DNA from 3 places in the Stutzerimonas sp. FeSN7 genome. Region 3 is predicted to be linked to each of the others. Evidence: predicted binding sites of a transcription regulator. Region 3 holds the regulator's gene; each other region holds the start of a gene.
The links. Region 3 encodes sigma-54, which starts transcription at its own class of promoters, with help from an activator protein. Its sites were predicted from a motif close to ANTGGCATNNANNTTGCTNT; they were not measured.

Region 1 (3,206 bases), 650 kb from region 3:
GGGCGCTACGCATGGGAGGCTCCGCGGAGTTTGACTGCCGAAGCCTTGCACTGCAGCGGCCTTCAGGCAAGCACGATCGCTGCGATTTGCGAGGCGTGACAAGCTGCACGGATGACGGTCGCCGGGCAGAAACGAAGAAGGCCACCCGAGGGTGGCCTTCCTGTCACGCGAACTGGATCAGACGCTGTAGTACAGGTCGTATTCCAGCGGGTGCACGAAGGTGCGCACCTTGATCTCTTCCTCGGACTTCAGCTCGATGTAGGCATCGATGAACTCGTCGGAGAACACGCCGCCCTTGGTCAGGAACGCGCGGCCCTTGTCCAGCTCTTCCAGGGCTTCCTTCAGGCTGCCGCAGACCTGCGGGATCAGCTTGCCTTCTTCCGGCGGCAGATCGTACAGGTTCTTGTCGGCGGCATCGCCAGGATGGATCTTGTTCTGGATGCCATCCAGGCCAGCCATCAGCAGTGCAGCGAAGCACAGGTACGGGTTGGCAGCCGGGTCCGGGAAGCGCGCTTCGATACGACGGGCTTTCGGGCTGGAAACGTACGGAATACGGATCGAGGCCGAGCGGTTGCGCGCCGAGTAGGCCAGCATGACCGGTGCTTCGAAGCCCGGGACCAGACGCTTGTAGGAGTTGGTCGACGGGTTGGTGAAGCCGTTCAGCGCCTTGCCGTGCTTGATGATGCCGCCGATGAAGTACAGAGCGGTCTCGGACAGGCCGGCATAGCCTTCGCCGGCGAAGGTGTTCTTGCCGTCCTTGGAGATCGACATGTGTACGTGCATGCCCGAGCCGTTGTCGCCGTACAGCGGCTTCGGCATGAAGGTGGCGGTCTTGCCGTAGGCGTCGGCGACGTTGTGCACGCAGTACTTCAGGGTCTGAACTTCGTCGGCCTTGGCGACCAGGGTGTTGAACTTCACGCCGATTTCGTTCTGACCGGCCGTGGCCACTTCGTGGTGGTGCACTTCGACGACCAGGCCCATCTCTTCCATGGCGTTGCACATGGCGGTACGGATTTCGTGGTCGTGGTCGCACGGCGGAACCGGGAAATAACCGCCCTTGACGGCCGGGCGGTGGCCCTTGTTGCCGCCTTCGACGTCCTGGTCGGTCATCCAGGAGCCCTGCTCGGAGTAGATCTTGAACATCGAGCCGGAGATGTCCGACTTGAACTTGACCTGGTCGAAGATGAAGAACTCCGGCTCCGGGCCAACGAAAACGGTGTCACCGATACCGGTGGTCTTGAGGAATTCCTCGGCGCGCTTGGCGATGGAGCGCGGGTCGCGGTCGTAGCCCTGCATGGTGCTCGGCTCGACGATGTCACAGACCAGGATCAGGGTCGGCTCTTCGGTGAACGGATCGAGTACCGCGGTCTCGTCGACCGGCATCAGGATCATGTCGGAGGCTTCGATGCCTTTCCAGCCATGGATGGACGAACCGTCGAACATCTTGCCGTGCTCGAAGAAGTCTTCATCCTGGGCATCACGAGCCGGGACGGTGACGTGGTGCTGCTTGCCTTTGGTATCGGTGAAGCGCAGATCAATCCACTTCACATCGTAATCTTTGATCAGTTGAAGCGACTTCGACATGGTGTTCTCCAAGTGGTGGAAGCGTGACAGTGAGCTTCCGAATCAGGGTGAAGCCGGGCGGCGATGTTCCGCCAAGGCGACCTGCCTCACAAGAGAGCAAATTGCATGCCAGTGCTCCTTCTTGGGACTGCAGGCCCGCAACAGCGCTGCCGCGGCGTTTGGCCGTGCTAAATGCTAGTCGTCATGGCCAAAGCGTGCGCGTTAATGGTGCGAGCGGTCGTGGCTGCGCATTGTTTTGGTGCGCGGCGCCCGGCCTCAAAGAAAGCGATTAAATCTTGAGCAGTTTCCGCTATACTCCGCGCCCCTCTTTTCCAGCCATACCGGCACCCGCGCTGTTTCCATGAAGCTGATCGTCAAGGTTTTTCCCGAAATCACCATCAAGAGCCCGCCGGTGCGCAAGGGCTTCATTCGTCAGTTGGCGAAGAACATCCGCACCGTGCTGCGCGAGCTCGACCCCGAGGTGCGGGTCGAAGGCGTGTGGGACAACATCGAGGTGGAAACCGCGCTCAGCGAGCCCAAGCCGCTGCGCGAGATGATCGAGCGCCTGCGCTGCACGCCCGGCATCGCCCATTGTCTGGAAGTGCACGAATACCCGCTGGGTGATCTCGACGACATCGTCGCCAGGTGCGAGGCGCATTACGCGGAACGCCTGCCGGGCAGGATCTTCGCCGTGCGCTGCAAGCGCGCCGGCAAGCACCCGTTCAGCTCCATGGATGTCGAGCGTCATGTCGGCAGCCAGCTGCGTCAGCAGTGCGGTGCCGCCGGCATCTCGCTGAAGGCACCGGAGATCGAGGTGCGCATGGAAATTCGCGACCAGCGCCTGTTCGTCGTACACGAGCAGCACGATGGCATCGGCGGCTACCCGCTGGGTGCGCTGGAGCAGACCCTGGTGCTGATGTCCGGTGGTTTCGACTCCACCGTTGCCGCCTACCAGATGATGCGTCGCGGCCTGATGACCCACTTCTGCTTCTTCAACCTCGGCGGCCGCGCTCATGAGCTGGGCGTGATGGAAGTGGCCCACTATCTATGGAAGAAGTACGGCAGCTCGCACCGCGTGCTGTTCATCAGCGTGCCGTTCGAGGAAGTGGTCGGCGAAATCCTGCAGAAGGTTGACAACAGTCAGATGGGCGTGGTCCTGAAGCGCATGATGCTGCGGGCCTCGACCGAGATCGCCGAGCGCCTGCATATCGACGCGCTGGTCACCGGCGAGGCGATTTCCCAGGTGTCCAGCCAGACCCTGCCGAACCTCTCGGTGATCGATTCGGCCACCGACATGCTGGTGCTGCGCCCGCTGATCGCCAGCCACAAGCAGGACATCATCGATACCGCCTTCCAGATCGGCACCGCCGAGTTCGCCAAGAACATGCCCGAGTACTGCGGCGTGATCTCCAAGAACCCCACCACCCGCGCCAAGCGCTATCGCGTCGAGCACGAGGAAAAGCAGTTCGACATGGCCATCCTCGAGCGCGCTCTGGCCAGTGCCCGTCAGGTACCGATCGACCGGGTGATCGACGAACTGGGCGAAGACATCAAGGTCGAGGAAGTCAGCGAGGCAATGGCCGGCCAGGTCATCCTCGACATTCGTCACCCCGATGCCGCCGAGGACGAACCCCTCGAACTGT
Region 2 (3,206 bases), 2.1 Mb from region 3:
CGCCGGCGTCGGAAGATATTGGCGGGGGGCGCCTTAGGCGTAGTAATCCACCAGGCCACGATCGCCCGTGGCCCGGTTGCTGGCGATCTCGCTGACACCGGCCTGCAGTTCTTCTTCGGCCTCTGCCGAAGCTCCGCCGCGCGACGAACCACCCTCGCCACCGCCCTGCCAGCCGCGGGCCTGGGACTGATCGGAGACGTTGACATCCATCAGGTTCATGCCCTGCTGGGTGAACATTTCGCGCAAGCGCTGCATCTGGCCTTCAAGGGCCTCACGCACACCGGCATGAGGGCTGAGGAATGTCACCTGGGCCTGATCCTTGGTCAGATCTATCCGCACTTCCATGCGACCAAGCTCAGCCGGATCGAGCTGGATCTCGGCCGACTTCAAGTTCTGGCTGGACAGCCACATCACCCGATCCACCACTGCCTCGCTCCAGCCGGCCTGCTGCATCTGCACCGGCTGGCCAGGAACCAGGGCCGGTCGCTGCGGCTGCTGGACCTGCTGGGCGATGGCCTGGCTCAACGGGTTCAGGCGAGCCGCAGCTGGGTCTGCGGAACTCGAGCTGCGGCTCTCCTTCGGCCCCTCGAGGCTTTCCAGAAGCTCCTTGGTTGTCAGCTCCAGCTCTGGCTCTTCAGGCGTATCGGCGGACTGGCCGGCCAATAGACTGGCGAAACCGTCATCCACTTCGGCCTTTGCCTGAGCGTCCACGAGCGGGTTCTGTGGTTGTGCCTGGACGGCCTTCGGCAGCGCGCTCGACGCTTCGTCCAGCGTCGGCAGCCCCGCAGAGAGTGTCTCCTCCATCGTCTGATCAATGGCGGCAGCAATCGGCGGCTGCGCGACCGGCAAGCCGGACAGAAGCGTCTCACCGCCTGCATCCGTCGCCGGTTGTACGTCTTCCGCGGGCACCAACTGGGCGCCCAGACCGAGCAGCAGCAATGGGTCGAGCTCGCTGTCGGGCGCCTCGTCCGTCACTGTTTCGGCAGGCAAGGTATTGCCGCTCTCGGCAACCGCCGGCTTTTCGTCACTGGTTGCGCCGGCGGCCTCTTGCCGCCCCTTGTCCTCGACGGACTTGTCACGAGCGCCATCGTTGCGCGCGGGTCGGTCGACCGGCTTGGCCTGGCGCTCCTTGGCGTAGACATCGGAAAAGCTGGCGTTGCCGTTGTCCCGACCGTCGCGCGGCGTATCAGGCGCCTTGGTCGCGGCTTTGGGTCGCGCATCGACGGTCGGGGATTTGAGCAACAGGTCGGGGGAAACGGCCATGAGGAGATTCCGCTACGGATGGATCGTGGCGGGAAACGGAGCAAGTTCCGGGCCAGCGTAGCGATGCCCTGTCGGAACAAGCTGAACCGCGCGCTTGACGGGCAGGTTCGGCCGCATCGCCTGGCCGGCGACGAGCGGCTGCGTCAGAGAATTGGCCGCTCAGCCGTAGCGCTGGCGCTCGGCACGAAACAGGATGCCGATGATGGCGAACTCGCGCTCGATGGACTCGATGAGCGCCGGCGCCTTGCCCAGCTGCTCCTCCCGAGCCGCCGTTTCCAGCTCCTGACACAATTCGGCCAGCAGGGTCGCACCCATGTTGCTGCAGCTGCCTTTGAAACTGTGTGCGGCACGGCGCAGCGCCTCGGCCTGGTCAGCCTGACATGCCTGGCGAAGCAGCCGAACCCGCTCTTCGGAATCGGCGAGAAAGGTATCCAGCAGCGCCGGGTACTCACCCTCCATCACGTCCTGCAGCGTGGCGAGCACGGCACTATCGAGATGAGTGTTGGTCACCGGGACACTCCTGATTCAAAGGGCCGGATTATGCCTCAGGCGGCCAGCTGAACTCTACGCTCAGACCTCGCCCGTCCGGCCGCCACTCGAACCCATCGCTCAGCTCGCGCACCAGGTGCAAGCCGCGCCCACTGAACTGGTCTCGGCCGAGCCCGAGCCGCAATGCCCGGGCCACATCGAACCCGCTGCCGCTGTCGCTGATAGCGACCCGCAATCGTCCGCCCTGCGGGCCGGTCTTGATGCTCAGCTCGAGGTGCACATGGCCCTCGGCAAGCGTCTGCAAACGCTGCTGACGCAACTCGTAGTAGCGCTTGAAGCCGTCCCCATCGCACTTGAGGGTCGAATCGAGCCCCAGCACGCCGTGCTCCAGCGCATTGGAATAGAGTTCGCCAAGCACTGTATAGATCTGACCGGCACGCGGACGCAGCTGGTTGACCTGCAAGAGAACTTGCAGCACGGAGGGCAGCGGATTGCCGCCACGCAGGCTGTCGGCGCGCAGTTCGATCCGAAACGACCAATCCATTGGACGTACACGACTTGCCGAAACCGGCGCCGCCAGCGGCATCGGCACCGCTTCGTCACTGACCACGACCTCGACCAGGCTCAAATCGTCGTGGGGCTGGCCATGAAAGTCGAGCAGCGCCTGCTCGATCTCGTCGAACAACCGCGACGGATCGCGGTTGGCAGCCAGGGCGGCCAGCAGACGCTGCTCACCGAACAGCTCGTCGTCGGCATTGCGGCTCTCCACGACCCCATCGGAAAGCAGCAGAAGCCGATCGCCCGGCGCCACAGGATAGTGTTCGAACTTGTCATCCAGCTTCGCAGCCGAGACGACGCCCAGCGGTAGATGCCGTGACACCAGCGGGGTCTGCCGACCATCCGCCGAAATCAGGTAGCCATCAGGAAGACCGCCGTTCCACACGCGTAAACGCCCCTGCTTGGGGTCGATGTCCAGCAGCGTTGCGCAGCAGAACATCTCCACCGGCAGGATCTGTTTGAGCTTGGCATTCATCTCGCGAAGGATGTCGTTGCTCGAATGGCCCTTGGCGGTCATGCCATAGAAGGTTTCCGCCAGCGGCATGGCGCCGATCGCCGCTGGCAGTCCATGGCCGGTGAAATCACCGAGCAGAACGAACATCTGCCCTGCCGGCGCCTGCGCAGCCAGCAGCAGATCGCCGTTGAACAGCGCCTGGGGTGATTGTCGGTAACGGATGTTAGGCGCGCTGAGACAGCCAGCATGGGCAACCTTGTCGAAGATCGCCTTGGCCGCGCGATGCTCGTCGAGCAGCTGCTGGTTGCGCCGGACGATCAGATCGCGCTGCTCGAGCACGGTCGCCTGCAGACGGCGCAGGCGATGCATGGCCTGGATCTTGGCTTCGAGAATGATCGGGTTGTAGGGCTTGGCGATAAAGTCGTCACCCCCTGCCTCGAGG
Region 3 (3,206 bases):
GCGCGAACTTCTTCGAGCAGTTCGGGGAAACGCTTGAGCTGGCTGGGCAGGTTGCGCGCGTCGATCGACACGGCAACCTGCGGGTGCAGCAGTTCGGTGTGCAGCAGGGCGCGCTCGGCAAGCTCGGGCAGCAGGCCAGCGGGCAGGTTGTCGATGCAGTAGAACCCGTTGTCTTCGAGTACGTTCAGCGCGGTGCTCTTGCCTGAGCCCGAACGCCCACTGACGATGATCAGCCGCATCTGTACCCCATCGCGCTAGGCACCGTTCTGCACATCCACGACGACCTGGTACAGGCTGTCGTTGCTGGGTGCCTCGCGCAGACGTTGCCGTACCTCTTCACGGTCGAGCATGCTGGCGATCTGGCGCAGCAGCTCGAGGTGCTCGTCGGTGGCCGCTTCCGGGACCAGCAGGACGAACAGCAGGTCGACCGGGGCGCCATCGATGGCGTCGAAGTCCACCGGCGTTTCCAGGCGCAGCACGGCACTCACGGGGGCATTGCAGCCGACCATGCGGCAGTGCGGAATGGCGATGCCATTGCCGAAGCCGGTCGAGCCCAGCTTTTCACGGGCGATCAGGCTTTCGAAGATGGTCTGGGAGTCGAGGTCGGAAAGGTCCTGGGCGATCACCTTGGCGATCTGCTCCAGGACGCGCTTCTTGCTACCGCCCGGGACGTTCACCAGGGAACGTCCGGGGGTCAGGATGTTTTCGAGTCGGATCATAATGAGCGTCAGCGGGTGACGGCACCCTGGGTGTGGTCGAGCTGCTTCTCCTTGTGCTTGATCAGCTGACGGTCGAGCTTGTCGACCAGCAGGTCCACGGCAGCGTACATGTCTTCGTGTTCGGCATTGCCCACCACTTCGCGGCCGGCGACGTGCAGGGTGGCTTCGGCTTTCTGCTTGAGTTTCTCGACCTGCAGGACCACTTGGACGCTGATGATGCGGTCGAAATGACGGGCCAGTCGGTCGAATTTCTCCTCGATGTAGTCACGCAGGGCATCGGTAACTTCCAGATGAACACCGCTGATGTTGACTTGCATACTGCTATCTCCTTTGCCTTGTGCGAAGAGCAGGTCTTGAGGCCTGCCGCCGGGACAGTTCGACCAGTGGCCGATCACAGCAATCGTTTACGCTCGCTGGACGGTGCGATACCGAGCGACTCGCGGTATTTCGCAACGGTGCGGCGGGCCACCTGGATGCCCTGCGCCTCCAGTAAACCAGCGATCTTGCTGTCGCTCAACGGCTTTTTCTGGTTTTCCGCCGCCACCAGCTTCTTGATGATCGCGCGGATCGCGGTGGACGAGCATTCCCCGCCTTCGGCCGTGCTGACGTGGCTGGAGAAGAAGTATTTGAGTTCGTAGATGCCACGCGGCGTATGCATGTATTTCTGCGTGGTGACGCGGGAAATCGTCGACTCGTGCATCCCCACGGCTTCGGCGATGTCGTGCAGCACCAGCGGCTTCATCGCCTCGTCGCCGTGTTCGAGGAAGGCACGCTGGTGCTCGACGATCTGGGTGGCGACCTTCATCAGTGTTTCGTTGCGACTGAGCAGACTCTTGATGAACCAGCGCGCTTCCTGCAGCTGGTTGCGCATGAAGGTATTGTCGGCACTCGAGTCGGCGCGCTTTACGAAGCTGGCGTACTGGGCATTGACGCGAAGTCGGGGCATGGCGTCCTGGTTGAGCTCCACCAGCCAGCGATCGTTGTGCTTGCGTACGATGACGTCCGGCACCACGTACTCCGGCTCGCTCGCCTCGATCTGCGAGCCCGGGCGCGGGTTGAGGCTCTGGATGAGCTCGATGACCTGGCGCAGCTCGTCTTCCTTGAGCTTCATGCGGCGCATCAGCAGGCTGTAGTCGCGGCTACCCAACAGGTCCAGATGGTCACTCACCAGCCGCTGGGCTTCGCTGAGCCAAGGGGTGCGGTCAGGGAGCTGGCGCAGCTGCAGGAGCAGGCATTCGCGCAGATCCCGTGCGCCGATACCGGCAGGTTCGAACTGCTGTACGCGACGCAGCACGACTTCGACCTCGTCGAGCTCGATTTCAAGCTCCGGGTCGAAGCTGTCCACGATTTCCTGCAGAGACTCCTCGAGATAGCCCTGATCGTTGATGCAGTCGATCAGTGTGGTGGCGATCAGGCGGTCGGTGTCGCTCATGGGGGCGAGGTTGAGCTGCCACAGCAGATGGCTCTGCAGGCTGACACCGCTGGACGTACGGCTGGTGAAGTCCCATTCGTCGTCGTCATTGCTCGGCAGGCTGCTGGCGCTGGTCTGATAGATGTCTTCCCAGGCGGTGTCGACCGGTAGCTCGCTGGGAATGCGCTCACCCCAGTCGGCCTCGTCGAGGCCTTCGCCGCTGTGCGAAGGCTCTTCATAGGTGCTTTCCTGAGTACTGATCTTTTCGCTGCCAGCGTCGCTCGAACGATCGACGGCCTCGGCCATGGGGTCGGAGCCGTCGAAGTCGTCACCGTCCTCTTCACGCTCGAGCATGGGATTGGAATCCAGCGCTTCCTGGATCTCCTGTTGCAGATCGAGGGTGGAAAGCTGGAGGAGCCGTATGGCCTGTTGCAGCTGCGGTGTCATCGTCAGCTGCTGGCCCATCTTCAGGACTAGCGATGGTTTCATGGCAGAGGACTTCGAACCTTGTATGCCGGCGCAACCGCGCCTGTTCCGACATGCGGCGCCCAGGGCGCCGATGAAAGCAAATTATATGCCTGCCGACGAAGCCTTTGCCTAGAGGCGATTTGCCGAGCCGAGCAAAAAATCCGCTCTTACAGTCGGAATTCGTGGCCCAGGTAGACTTCCTTGACCAGCTGGTTGGCGAGGATGCTTTGGGCATCGCCTTCGGCGATCAGCTGGCCGTCGTTGACGATGTACGCCGTCTCACAGATGTCCAGAGTTTCCCGAACGTTGTGGTCGGTGATCAGCACCCCGATGCCCTTGGCCTTGAGGTGGTGGATGATCTGCTTGATGTCGCCCACCGATATCGGATCGACACCGGCGAAGGGTTCGTCGAGGAGGATGAATTTGGGCGCAGTAGCCAGCGCACGGGCGATCTCCACGCGGCGACGCTCGCCGCCGGACAGACTCATGCCGAGGCTGTCGCGGATATGGTTGATGTGGAATTCCTGCAGCAGGCCTTCCAGTGCCTGCTGGCGGCCGCCGCGGTCCAGATCCTTGCGGGTCTCGAGAATCGCCATGATGTTGTCGGC

Region 1: a site for sigma-54 is predicted at 1,678-1,697, ahead of glnA (glutamate--ammonia ligase). Genes of this name have one in related genera too.
Region 2: a site for sigma-54 is predicted at 1,301-1,320, ahead of P5703_RS07070 (flagellar hook-length control protein FliK). Genes of this name have one in related genera too.

The regions. Positions count from the first base shown of each region.
Region 1 covers NZ_JARPMN010000001.1:4,227,954-4,231,159, reverse strand. Annotated here, with positions in the region: gene P5703_RS20245 (DUF4124 domain-containing protein) at 1-13, opposite strand, end outside; gene glnA (glutamate--ammonia ligase) at 178-1,584, opposite strand; gene thiI (tRNA uracil 4-sulfurtransferase ThiI) at 1,925-3,206, shown strand, end outside.
Region 2 covers NZ_JARPMN010000001.1:1,513,602-1,516,807, reverse strand. Annotated here, with positions in the region: gene P5703_RS07070 (flagellar hook-length control protein FliK) at 34-1,263, opposite strand; gene P5703_RS07065 (Hpt domain-containing protein) at 1,423-1,773, opposite strand; gene P5703_RS07060 (ATP-binding SpoIIE family protein phosphatase) at 1,802-3,206, opposite strand, start outside.
Region 3 covers NZ_JARPMN010000001.1:3,577,824-3,581,029, reverse strand. Annotated here, with positions in the region: gene rapZ (RNase adapter RapZ) at 1-239, opposite strand, end outside; gene ptsN (PTS IIA-like nitrogen regulatory protein PtsN) at 255-719, opposite strand; gene hpf (ribosome hibernation-promoting factor, HPF/YfiA family) at 728-1,036, opposite strand; gene P5703_RS17060 (RNA polymerase factor sigma-54) at 1,111-2,619, opposite strand; gene lptB (LPS export ABC transporter ATP-binding protein) at 2,766-3,206, opposite strand, start outside.